2 linked regions of the Oceanispirochaeta sp. M1 genome follow. The protein of the gene in region 2 interacts with the protein of the main gene of each other region in a pairwise test. Links are inferred from orthologs where the notes say so. Each region holds a gene or a part of one and is shown on either strand. Other genes may lie near its edges.

Region 1 (6,281 bases), on a different replicon or contig from region 2:
TTTAATGGTTTCTTCATAATTAGTATTTCCAAAAATACCCTGGTAGATGATATCGGCAGCCTTGGGTGCCCACCATTCCCATTCATTTGATGCTTCGATCATGGTTACCACTACAATTTTATCTGCGTCATTATTTTCGGTCCAGGGGCCGTAAGATGCAAACCAGGAGTGCCAGTTTGACTTGCTTCCAACCTCTCCGGTACCCGTCTTACCAGCTATTTTAACCTGATCATTGAGAATAACAACTTCTGATGTTCCATCTGCAATGACTCCCCTTAAATAGTCTCTGAGAGTATGCAGAATCTGGGGACTTACGGTTGTATTTCTCAGAACTTCAGGAGCAATCTCTTCAACCACGGTTCTGTTTGTATTATTCACAATTTTTTTAAGAATATGAGGTTTGTATATTTCTCCCTCTTCATTAACAATGCCTGCTATTACATTGGCCAGCTGAAGAGCTGTCAGAGAGACAAATCCCTGTCCAATAGAGGCATTTAGTGTATCTCCCGGCGTCCAGTAGCTGTTGTAGGTTTTTTCTTTCCATGCGGGAGTCGGGATATTTCCCTGTACCTCTCCCTGCAGGTCAATACCTGTTATTACTCCTAATCCGAAGGCATGTGCATATTCAGATATCTTTGCAATCCCCAGATTTTCCACACCGATAGTACCGAAGTATATATTGCATGATTCAGCCAGGGCTTCCTTGAGGTTCAGTTTCCCATGACCCGTCTTTTTATGACAGAGAAATGTCCTGTTGCCCAGCTCCATATGACCTTTACAGTCAATAAGCCGATTGGGATTGAAGTCTTTATCCTCCAGAGCGGCTGCGGTAAGTAGAATCTTAAATGTTGACGCAGGTGCATAAGAGGACTGTATGGCTCTGTTCAGAAAGGGGAAATCAGGGTTCAGAGAGAGAGAACCAAAACTGTTTGGACCTTTCTGATTAAAGAGATTGGGATTGAATCCCGGATAGGATACAAGTGCCAGAACCTCACCGGTATCGGGTTTAAGAACCACAACAGATCCTTTTCTGGGGCCAAGAGCTTTTTCTGCAAGGTCTTGAATATGCCTGTCTATGGTTAAAACCAGGTCATAACCATTTTCAGGGAGCTGTATATTCCCCTCTTTAGTCATCTGTCTTCCACGGACATCCACAGTATTATAAATACGACCGTTTTTTCCCCTGAGAATGTGGTCATACTGTTTTTCAATTCCGTTTTTACCCAACACATCTCGCAGGGAGTAACCGCGGTTATAGAGGACCTGCAGCTCTTCATTTGTTATGTTTCCCACATATCCGAGAACATGAGCGATTGAACCTGTAATGTTATAGTAGCGTTTCGGTTTACTGCTCCAGCTGATACCCGGGAATTCTTCAATATTTTCTGCAATGATAGTTATTTTCTCAAATGAAACACCTTCTGCGATCTCAGAAGCCACATAGGAAGAAAATCTGGAACCGGGAAATTTCCTTTTCAGATCTTCTTCTGAAACATCCAGAATCTCAGAAAGCTTAGCCAGCATTTCAGGTAAATATTCCTCATCTCCATAGGCGGGTGTGTAGTTAACAGCAAAGGAGTCAACGTTCATTGCCAGAGGGACATCAGAATATCGGTCGAATATACGGCCTCTCTGGGCAGGAATTATATTTGATCTCTGTGATACTTCCTGAGCCTTTTTTTCATAGATTAGATTATCCACAATCTGCAGATTAAAGAGTTTATAAATATAGATAATTATAATAATAAGAAAAATCGCACTGAGCAGATAGACTCTGCCATTGCTGATATGTTTTCTGGATTTCATAAATTAAAGGGTCTTCCTTTCCTTGAGAACTCTGTCAAATAGAAAACGGAGAAGCAGAAAGAGAAAAGGAGCCAGAAGAGCATTCATCAGGAGTTCAAAACCGAAGGAACTGCTGATAAAGATACTTCCGGAATACTGAATATTGAAAACAGAAAGAATCAGATAGGATAAAGCTCCCTTGACTATTGTAGCCAGAGAAACAGAGAGTACAGGAAAAAGGATGGGGTCTATATTCAGTCTTTCATGGAACAGGCCGGCAAACTGCCCCAAGATCATACGGATAAGGCTATTAAATCCCAAAGGGGATAAACTTAGAAAATCTTCCATCAGTCCTGTTGTAAATCCGCTCATCTGTCCTGATAAAGAACCGTATCGTATTGAGACATATACAAGAATGATCAGTGTGGTATCCGGCATTCCGAAGCTCAGGCTGAAATATCGGGACAATGTTGTCTTCAGAAGAACAGAGATAAGCATAAGTGTGAAAATTATCATATTTTTTTTCATCTGATTTGCTCCTTGTCCTCGGTCAGAACAAATACATATTCCAGCTTACCAAAATCAATTGTCGGGAAAACTTCGATTTCAAGGGAGGTGTTATATTCTCTTGAAGTGATACTTTTTACTTTCCCGATAGATATTCCTCCAGGATAAAGAGACTGCATTCCTGATGTAATTACCCTGTCATCGATATTGATCTGGGTTAATGCTGTTTTCTTTACATAATTCATTATGAGATGATTCTCAGAATCACCCAATCCGGCAATCAGTCCTTCAAAACGGGAGTACTGAAAACGGGCTGCTACAAAACTTGTACTATTGTAGATAGGGATAACCTGGGATGAATTAATACCGGTTTCAATAATTTTACCTACAAGACCTATAACACCGTTCTGATAAGACGTGACAGGCATACCTTTCACTATGCCGTCTTTAGATCCCTTATTTATGATAAACGAGGAAAAAAGGCTTACGGGGTCCTTGGCAATGATGCGGGCATTTATATGATCAATTTCAAGTGCTCTGGAAAACCCCAGATGTTCCCTGAGAAGTTCATTTTCTCTGTTTACTTCTTCAAAATTCCGATCCATCTGTTCATAAGCAGTAAGTTTGTTAAGAGTTGAATCATACTCCTCTTTCAGGTTTTTCAGTTCATTAATAGAGTTAACAGTACCTGAAAACCAGGTAACTGTATTATTTATCCCTTCCTGAAAAATAGAGAGAAAGCTCATCCCCAGTGATTTTGGGGATACGAGCATTGAGTTTGTTGAAAAGATGAGTATGACTACGTTGATTATGATGAGAACCAGAAATGATGGTATTCCCCAGAATCTGCTGCTTTGCTGATTATGAGCCATTTACCACCGCTTAAGAGTTCAGAGTGTCGTAGATGCTGCGACTGTTGCTTGCACCCTTGGCGTAATCAAAGTACATCCCAGCACCAAGAGCCACACAGAGAAGAGGATTTTCCGCAAGAATTACGGGTACTCCCGTCTCTTTTGAAAGCAGTTTAGGTAATCCCTTGAGAGCAGATCCGCCTCCAGTCATAACAATTCCTCTTTCCACAATGTCAGCAGCAAGCTCAGGAGGTGTCTGACCCAGAGTCCTCTTAACTTCTTCAACGATAGCATTGATAGGCTCCTGAAGAGCCTCTCTGACCTCTACTGAGTCTATTTCAAGTCTACGGGGAAGTCCAGTGATGGCATCGGTTCCCTTTATTTCCATTTTTTCAATTTTATTATCAGGTGCAGCGTTTCCAATATTGATTTTTAATCGTTCAGCAGTCTGTTCTCCAATAATAAGGTTGTGAACAGAGCGTACATGTTTGATTATTGCGATATCAAAGGCGTCTCCCGCGAGTCTGATGGCGTTGGAAACAACCATACCACCCAGTGATATCACAGATATTTCTGTAGTTCCGCCACCGATATCGCAGACCATATGTCCTGCAGGTTCGAAAATGGGAATATCGGCTCCGATGGCAGCAGCAAGAGATTCTTCAATAATCTTAACTTCTCTGGCACCGGCCTTGAATGCGCTCTCTTCAACGGCTCTCCGTTCAACTTCTGTAATACAGGAAGGAACACCGATAACCATTCTGGGTTTTATAAGCCAGCGTTTGGGGAGAACCTTGGAAATAAAGTAGCGGAGCATCTTTTCTGTAGTTTCAAGATCTGCAATTACTCCGTCTCTCAGAGGGCGAATGGCGACGATATCTCCTGGAGTTTTCCAGAGCATCCTCTTAGCCTCAGTACCGACGGCAACTACTTTTTTAGTTCCCCTTTCAATGGCAACTACTGAAGGTTCGCTGATGACGATCCCCTTTCCTCTGACATAGATTAATGTATTACATGTACCGAGATCGATACCTATATCAGTTGAGAATCCGCCAAATAATTTATTAGAACGAGCCATAATTCCTCCAGAAGCTGCTGTCATTTTTTTAATTTCAGGGTTTATGCCCTATCAGTTATATAATCTGAGCCGGGCACCTCGGTGTTCCGGTTCAATTCTCAATGTCTGATGCCAATAGTCCCGTGCAGATTTTCTATCCTGGTTGAAATAACTGATTTCTCCAAGCAGGAAGTAGGCTTCTGCATTTTTCGGGTCCAGATCTGTAAGGGTGATGAGGGTTTCCTCAGCCTTTGACAGATTTTTTATATCATAATAGAGTTTTCCCAGTTGAAAAAGCCCCTTTTTTCGTAAAGATTCATCTCTTGTTCTATCAATCAGAATAGAATAGTATTCTGCGGCTTTATCATACTCCCTGAATTTGAATGAATCCTCGGCAATTTTAAGATAAAGCCTGTCGGACTGAAACTTTTCAAGGGCAGTTTCGTAATAAATAATACTCTGATCATAATCACCCAGATAGGAGTATGCTTCTCCTAGAAATTCGTAACTGTCCTGGTTCTCATATCCCTCATCTATTGCTTTATTCAGGTATTTTATTGCCAGATCGGCATAAAATTTGCCCTTATAAAGATATGATTTCCCCAGTATATAATATACCAGCTCTTTTTTGGGGATATCCTCAAGGATAAGTGCTTTTCTAAGGTTAAGGATTGCTTCATTGAGGTAAAAATCAATTTCATCGACAGAAATCTGGGAAATTGCCATATGATAGCCGGCAAAACCGGAAAAAATGAGGCTGTATGCATCCATAGGATAAACAGTCAGATTCTCTTCTGTCAGATCAAGTATGGATTTGTAATCCTGGAGATTCCAGAGACGGACAAGGTTCAGGTCGGTAGGCTGAGTCTTCAATTGGCTGTTAAAAAAGAAGGAGCCTCTTATAATACCCCAGGCTGCCAATGAAATCAGCAGTACTGTGAGAAACAGGGGAACGATTAAGTTCCTGCCGGATTTTCTACTCTTTTTAAACACATATTCCCCAAAAATAAAAAAACAGGTCGGTAAGCCGGGTTCTGTCGACGGACTGCCATCTATCTGATCTCCGAATTGCTTCGGATCTTCAGCAATCTACCCGCAGGCTTTAGGCGAGAAACCCGGCCTGCTGCTTGATCTTGCTCCTGATGAGGTTTGTCATGCCTCCTCCGTTACCGGAGGAGCGGTGGGCTCTTACCCCGCCATTTCACCCTTACCCGCTGATAAATCAGAAGGCGGTATATTTTCTGCGACACTTTCTGTCATTCCCGAAGGAACGCCCGGGCATTACCCGGCATCACTCTCTATGGAGCCCGGACTTTCCTCTGCCGGGAGAACCCGGCAGCGGCAGTCTGACCTGTTAGTTTTTTTTAATTAATCCAGATCGAAATCATCAACCAGGTCTGATAATCCACCCACTTCCTGAGCAGTAAAGACCTCTTCGGATTTCATATCTTCTTCCGAATCACTGTGGAAGAGAATACGGCTGCAGTATGGGCAGAAAAGAATTTCTTCACCCTTACGTACATCATTTACAAACTGACCCGGGAGGATCATATGACAACCGGTACAAATACCGTTTAAGACAGGAACAATACCGAGACCGGATTTGTTTCTGATTATTCTTTCAAACTTGAAGAGGATTTCTTCATTCATTCCGGGAGTCACTTTTGCTTCTTCTGACTCAAGGGATTGTAGAATTTCTTCTTTGCTTTGTTTCTCATTGTCATTTTTAGCCTGTTCGACCTTGAGTTCTTCTTCCTGCTGGGAGATCATCTGCTCTTCCCGCTGCAGGCTGTTGAGCATATCTTCAAGGGCTCTTTCTTCCCTCTGAATATCTCTTCTGTATTTCTGTTCTTTTTCGGTAGCATCCTTGATCTCTTTCTCAAGGGCTTCGTACTCTCTCTGTGTAGAGATAACATCCATACGTTTTTCGAATTCCTCACGGAGTCTTTCGGCTTCACCCATCTCATGCTTAAGAACCTTGATGCGTTCTTTAGTGTTCTCATAAGCCTGGTTCTTCTCAATGTAAGACTTTTTCAGTCTGTTGAGAAGTTCAGTTTTAGTGGCGAGATTTTTTGGAATCC
Region 2 (3,799 bases):
GACCAGAAGTCCTCTGGCTCCGTCTATGCTGGCATCTTCCAGAAGAGGATTATTGATAGCACTGGTTGCGGCATCAATGGCTCTGTTATCACCACGGCCTGAACCGATCCCCATGAGGGCCTCACCCTGTCCGTGCATTACGGCTTTCACATCGGCAAAGTCGATATTTATATCACCATGCTGGGTAATCAGATCTGAAATACCCTGGACACCCATTCGCAGGACATCATCTGCCATAAGGAAGGCTTCCCGTATGGGAGTATTCTTCTCAACTATTTTCATAAGGTTTTCGTTGGGGATGGTGATAAGAGTATCTACTTCCTTATACAACTTATCAATTCCTTCTTCTGCAAGAACCATCTTCCGTCTCTGCTCAAAACCGAAGGGCTTTGTTACAACAGCAACAGTCAAAGCTCCAAGTTCTCTTGCCAGTCTGGCAATTACAGGAGCCGATCCTGTACCTGTCCCCCCACCCATTCCGACAGTAATAAAGATCATATCTGCCCCTTTGAGCACATTCTTCAGGGTTTCCTTATCTTCTTCGGCAGCCTGAGCTCCAATCTCAGGATTTCCGCCTGCTCCGAGTCCACCTGTGAGCTTTGTGCCCAGAGGAAGTTTAATCGGAGCCAGTGATTTGTCCAGAGCCTGCAGATCGGTATTGGTTGCAATAAACTCAACACCCTTCACTCCACAAGAGATCATTCTATTCACAGCATTGCTGCCGCCGCCGCCTGCACCTATTACTTTGATAACTGTCTTGTTACCTAAAGTTTCTTCCATAATTTCAAGTTCCATGAATCCCCTCCCAAGGATAGATGTCCATTCAGTCATATTTGATCAGACCAACGGCCCGTCAGTTTAATCACAGACCCCGGGGTCTGTAAGTATTTATATAAAGTTCGAAAACCATTCCTTCAGTCTGGTCCATGCCTGCCCGCCTACGGGAATTTCAGTCTCCATACTTTCATCAGCCTCATGAGCTGCCATCACCAGGCCTATTACGGTGGTCCATTCCGGTCCACGGTAATCATTTGGCAGATTCTTCATTCCCGAAGGAAGAGCGATGCGTACGGGTCTCTGGAATATATCAGATGCCAGTTCACCGACACCAGGTAAAAGAGCACCCCCCCCTGCCAGTACTATTCCACCGCCCAGCCGATTCATATATCCCTTCTGCTGCAGCTGTTTGCGAATAAGAAGTAAAATTTCTGCCATTCTGGACTGAGTGATACGGCACACATCCAACTCGGGAATACTCCGGGGAGGACGTCCGCCTATCCCGGGAAGCAGAACTTCCTGAGAACTGTCCACCAGAGGTTCCCAGCACTTTGCCTGAGAGAGCTTGATCATTTCGGCCTGTTCCATGGACTGTTCAAGTACAATGGACAGATCTGTAGTCACCTGCTCTCCGGCAACTGGAAGTGAACCGGAAAAATGGGGAGTACCTTCAAGATATACAATGGCATCACTTGTTCCACCGCCTATATCCAGATACAGGACACCCAGTTCCTTCTCATCCTCCGATAAAACAGCCTGAGACCCCACAAGGGATTCCAGTGATATTTCATTCACCTTATAACCACTTCTGTTAGCACATTTTATTACATTCTGTGTAGCGGCGATACTGCCGGTCACAATGTGAACATCAGCTTCCAGACGGACTCCGATCATATCTATGGGATTTCTGATTCCCACTTTGTCATCCACCATATAATGTTGAGCTACCACATGAAGGATTTCACGATCCATGGGGACAGCAATGGCCTGAGCTGCTTCAATAACACGGCGGATATCCTGCTGGGTTACTTCACGCCCCTTCCCGCTGACAGCAACAACACCACGAGAGTTAAGGCCTTCTACATTACCGCTTGTGACTGCTGTATACACATCGTGCACCGTACGTCCTGCTTCCTGCTCGGCAGCTTCAATGGCTTTAGCAATGGCCTGCTGAGCTGCTTCGATATTTACGACAACACCTTTTCTCAGTCCCTGAGAAGCAACAGAACCGGCTCCTGCAAAGCAGAGTTCTCCCTCTTCATTGTATTCAGCGATAAGAGCTGATACGCGGCTTGTTCCGATGTCCAGTCCAACGACTATATCTCTTTCCGGCAAAACTAATTGCCCTCCCTTGTTTTCAGAACTACCTGATCGGCTCTGAAATCTGCATATTCAAAATCCTTTATGCGGTCTGCTTCATTCAAAGAGTCCAGAACCAGAAGTATCTTTTTCATAATACCGTCTGTAAGTCCTGATGAAAGGACAACAGGCAGTCTATAGGCACTTGTATATAGATGAACCTCATAGAGAGCACCCTCTATTCTCTTGATTTCAATCTCTGAAATCTGACCGAAAAGCTTGGGAGAATCTATTTGAAGGGTCTTTAAATCACTCAAAAACGGATTCAGTGCTTCCGGCAGAACTGAAAGGCTCTCTTTATCCAGCTCTAAACCCGAAAGAACAGGAAGATTCCTGTAGGGAGAAGTATCCGCTGAATGATAAAGAACACCATACTCATCAAAAACCAGAGGATTATCAACTCCATTCCTCTCAACCATCATAAGCCCCAGTGCTGATCTTCCGTAAAGGACAAGTTTTAAAGTGGAAGGGAACTGTTTTTCCACAAAAGCTTTCCTGATCAGGGGTGAACTCTCATAACGGGCTTCTATCTCTTTAGGATTCAGAGAAATATAATTTTCTGAACCTGTTATTCCACCCAGAGCCAGAAGCTCTGCATCACTGAGATTAAGTGTACTTTCCAGAAGGATCTGTGCAATTTCCATTCTGGGAAGAACAATAAACCGGGTAAGCAGCTGAAATACAAGGAGGACTGCAAGCACTGCAATAGAGATAAACAGGAGTTTTCTTATTTTTGTAAACAAAGGAGTTACACCTACTTCAGGCACCACAGAGGACCTCCCTGTCTTTTGCCTTGAATCTGGAAAAATTTATCAGAAGTCCGAAGATTCCCAGTGTTACCAGAGTTGAAGTTCCGCCCGCCGAAAAGAGGGGCAGAGGGATTCCGGTCGCAGGAAGAGCTCCGCAGACTACAGCTACATTGATAAGAACCTGAAAATAAACCGATGAGGTCAGTCCGAAGGCAGCAAGTCTGACATAACAGCTGGAGCTGTTAAGAGCAACAGAATAACCTTTCAACGCAAAAACCAGGAACAGAAGCAAAATAAATACAACACCCACAAAGCCTGTTTCTTCACCTACAACGGCAAATACGAAATCTGAATGGGCTGCAGGCAGACCTCCCAGCTTAATCTGTCCCTGTCCCAGTCCACGCCCCAGAAAACTGCCGTTCTGAAGAGCCATCTTTGACTTGAGAAGCTGGTAGCCGGCACCCGAAGGATCCGCCATAGGACTGAGCCATGAACTGATACGTTCCAGACGATAGGGTTTTGCAAGAATCATGGGTACAGCCAGAACCACAATAGTCAAAGAACCGATAGTGATGTATGTCCAGCTGATACCGGCCAGAAACAGCATGATAATAGCCAGGAGGAATACATATATTGCCGAAGAGAAATCATTCTGAAAATAAACAATACAGGCCATCAGAACAGACATAATCAGAACAGGGAGGATGGAATTGACAAAATCATCCATACAGTCTTTCTTTTTTTCAAGAATATGAGCGACATACAAAACAAGAGCAACACGAACTAATTCACTTGGTTGAAAAGAGTTACCGGCGATTTCTATCCATCGCTGAGCACCGCCTGCGGTACTGCCGATTCCCGGGACATAGGTAAGAGCATTCAATACTAAAGTAAAAATAACAAAGGGTATTGTC

The links. Proteins that work in one complex are often made in the same cells at the same time.
Region 1: the proteins of ftsA (region 2) and DV872_RS10615 interact in binary tests that used the Escherichia coli proteins (3 or more experiments, as listed by UniProt). The link is inferred for Oceanispirochaeta sp. M1 from one-to-one orthologs.

What each region holds. Positions count from the first base shown.
Region 1 is NZ_QQPQ01000012.1:138,386-144,666, forward strand. The notes cover bases 2,199-5,159. They hold DV872_RS10615 (rod shape-determining protein), read right to left. Parts: upstream 4,222-5,159; coding sequence 3,175-4,221; downstream 2,199-3,174. Other genes in these bases: mreD (rod shape-determining protein MreD), read right to left, coding at 2,199-2,313; mreC (rod shape-determining protein MreC), read right to left, coding at 2,310-3,164; DV872_RS26390 (lipopolysaccharide assembly protein LapB), read right to left, coding at 4,273-5,159. In the rest of the region: mrdA (penicillin-binding protein 2), read right to left, coding at 1-1,806; more of mreD, read right to left, coding at 1,810-2,198; more of DV872_RS26390, read right to left, coding at 5,160-5,193; DV872_RS10630 (zinc ribbon domain-containing protein), read right to left, coding at 5,569-6,281. UniProt on the Escherichia coli protein: Forms membrane-associated dynamic filaments that are essential for cell shape determination. Acts by regulating cell wall synthesis and cell elongation, and thus cell shape.
Region 2 is NZ_QQPQ01000013.1:20,464-24,262, reverse strand. Bases 1-2,964 are described here. They hold ftsA (cell division protein FtsA), read right to left. Parts: upstream 2,113-2,964; coding sequence 889-2,112; downstream 1-888. Other genes in these bases: ftsW (putative lipid II flippase FtsW), read right to left, coding at 2,896-2,964; DV872_RS10870 (cell division protein FtsQ/DivIB), read right to left, coding at 2,115-2,906; ftsZ (cell division protein FtsZ), read right to left, coding at 1-795. Outside these bases: more of ftsW, read right to left, coding at 2,965-3,799. UniProt on the Escherichia coli protein: Essential cell division protein that assists in the assembly of the Z ring. May serve as the principal membrane anchor for the Z ring.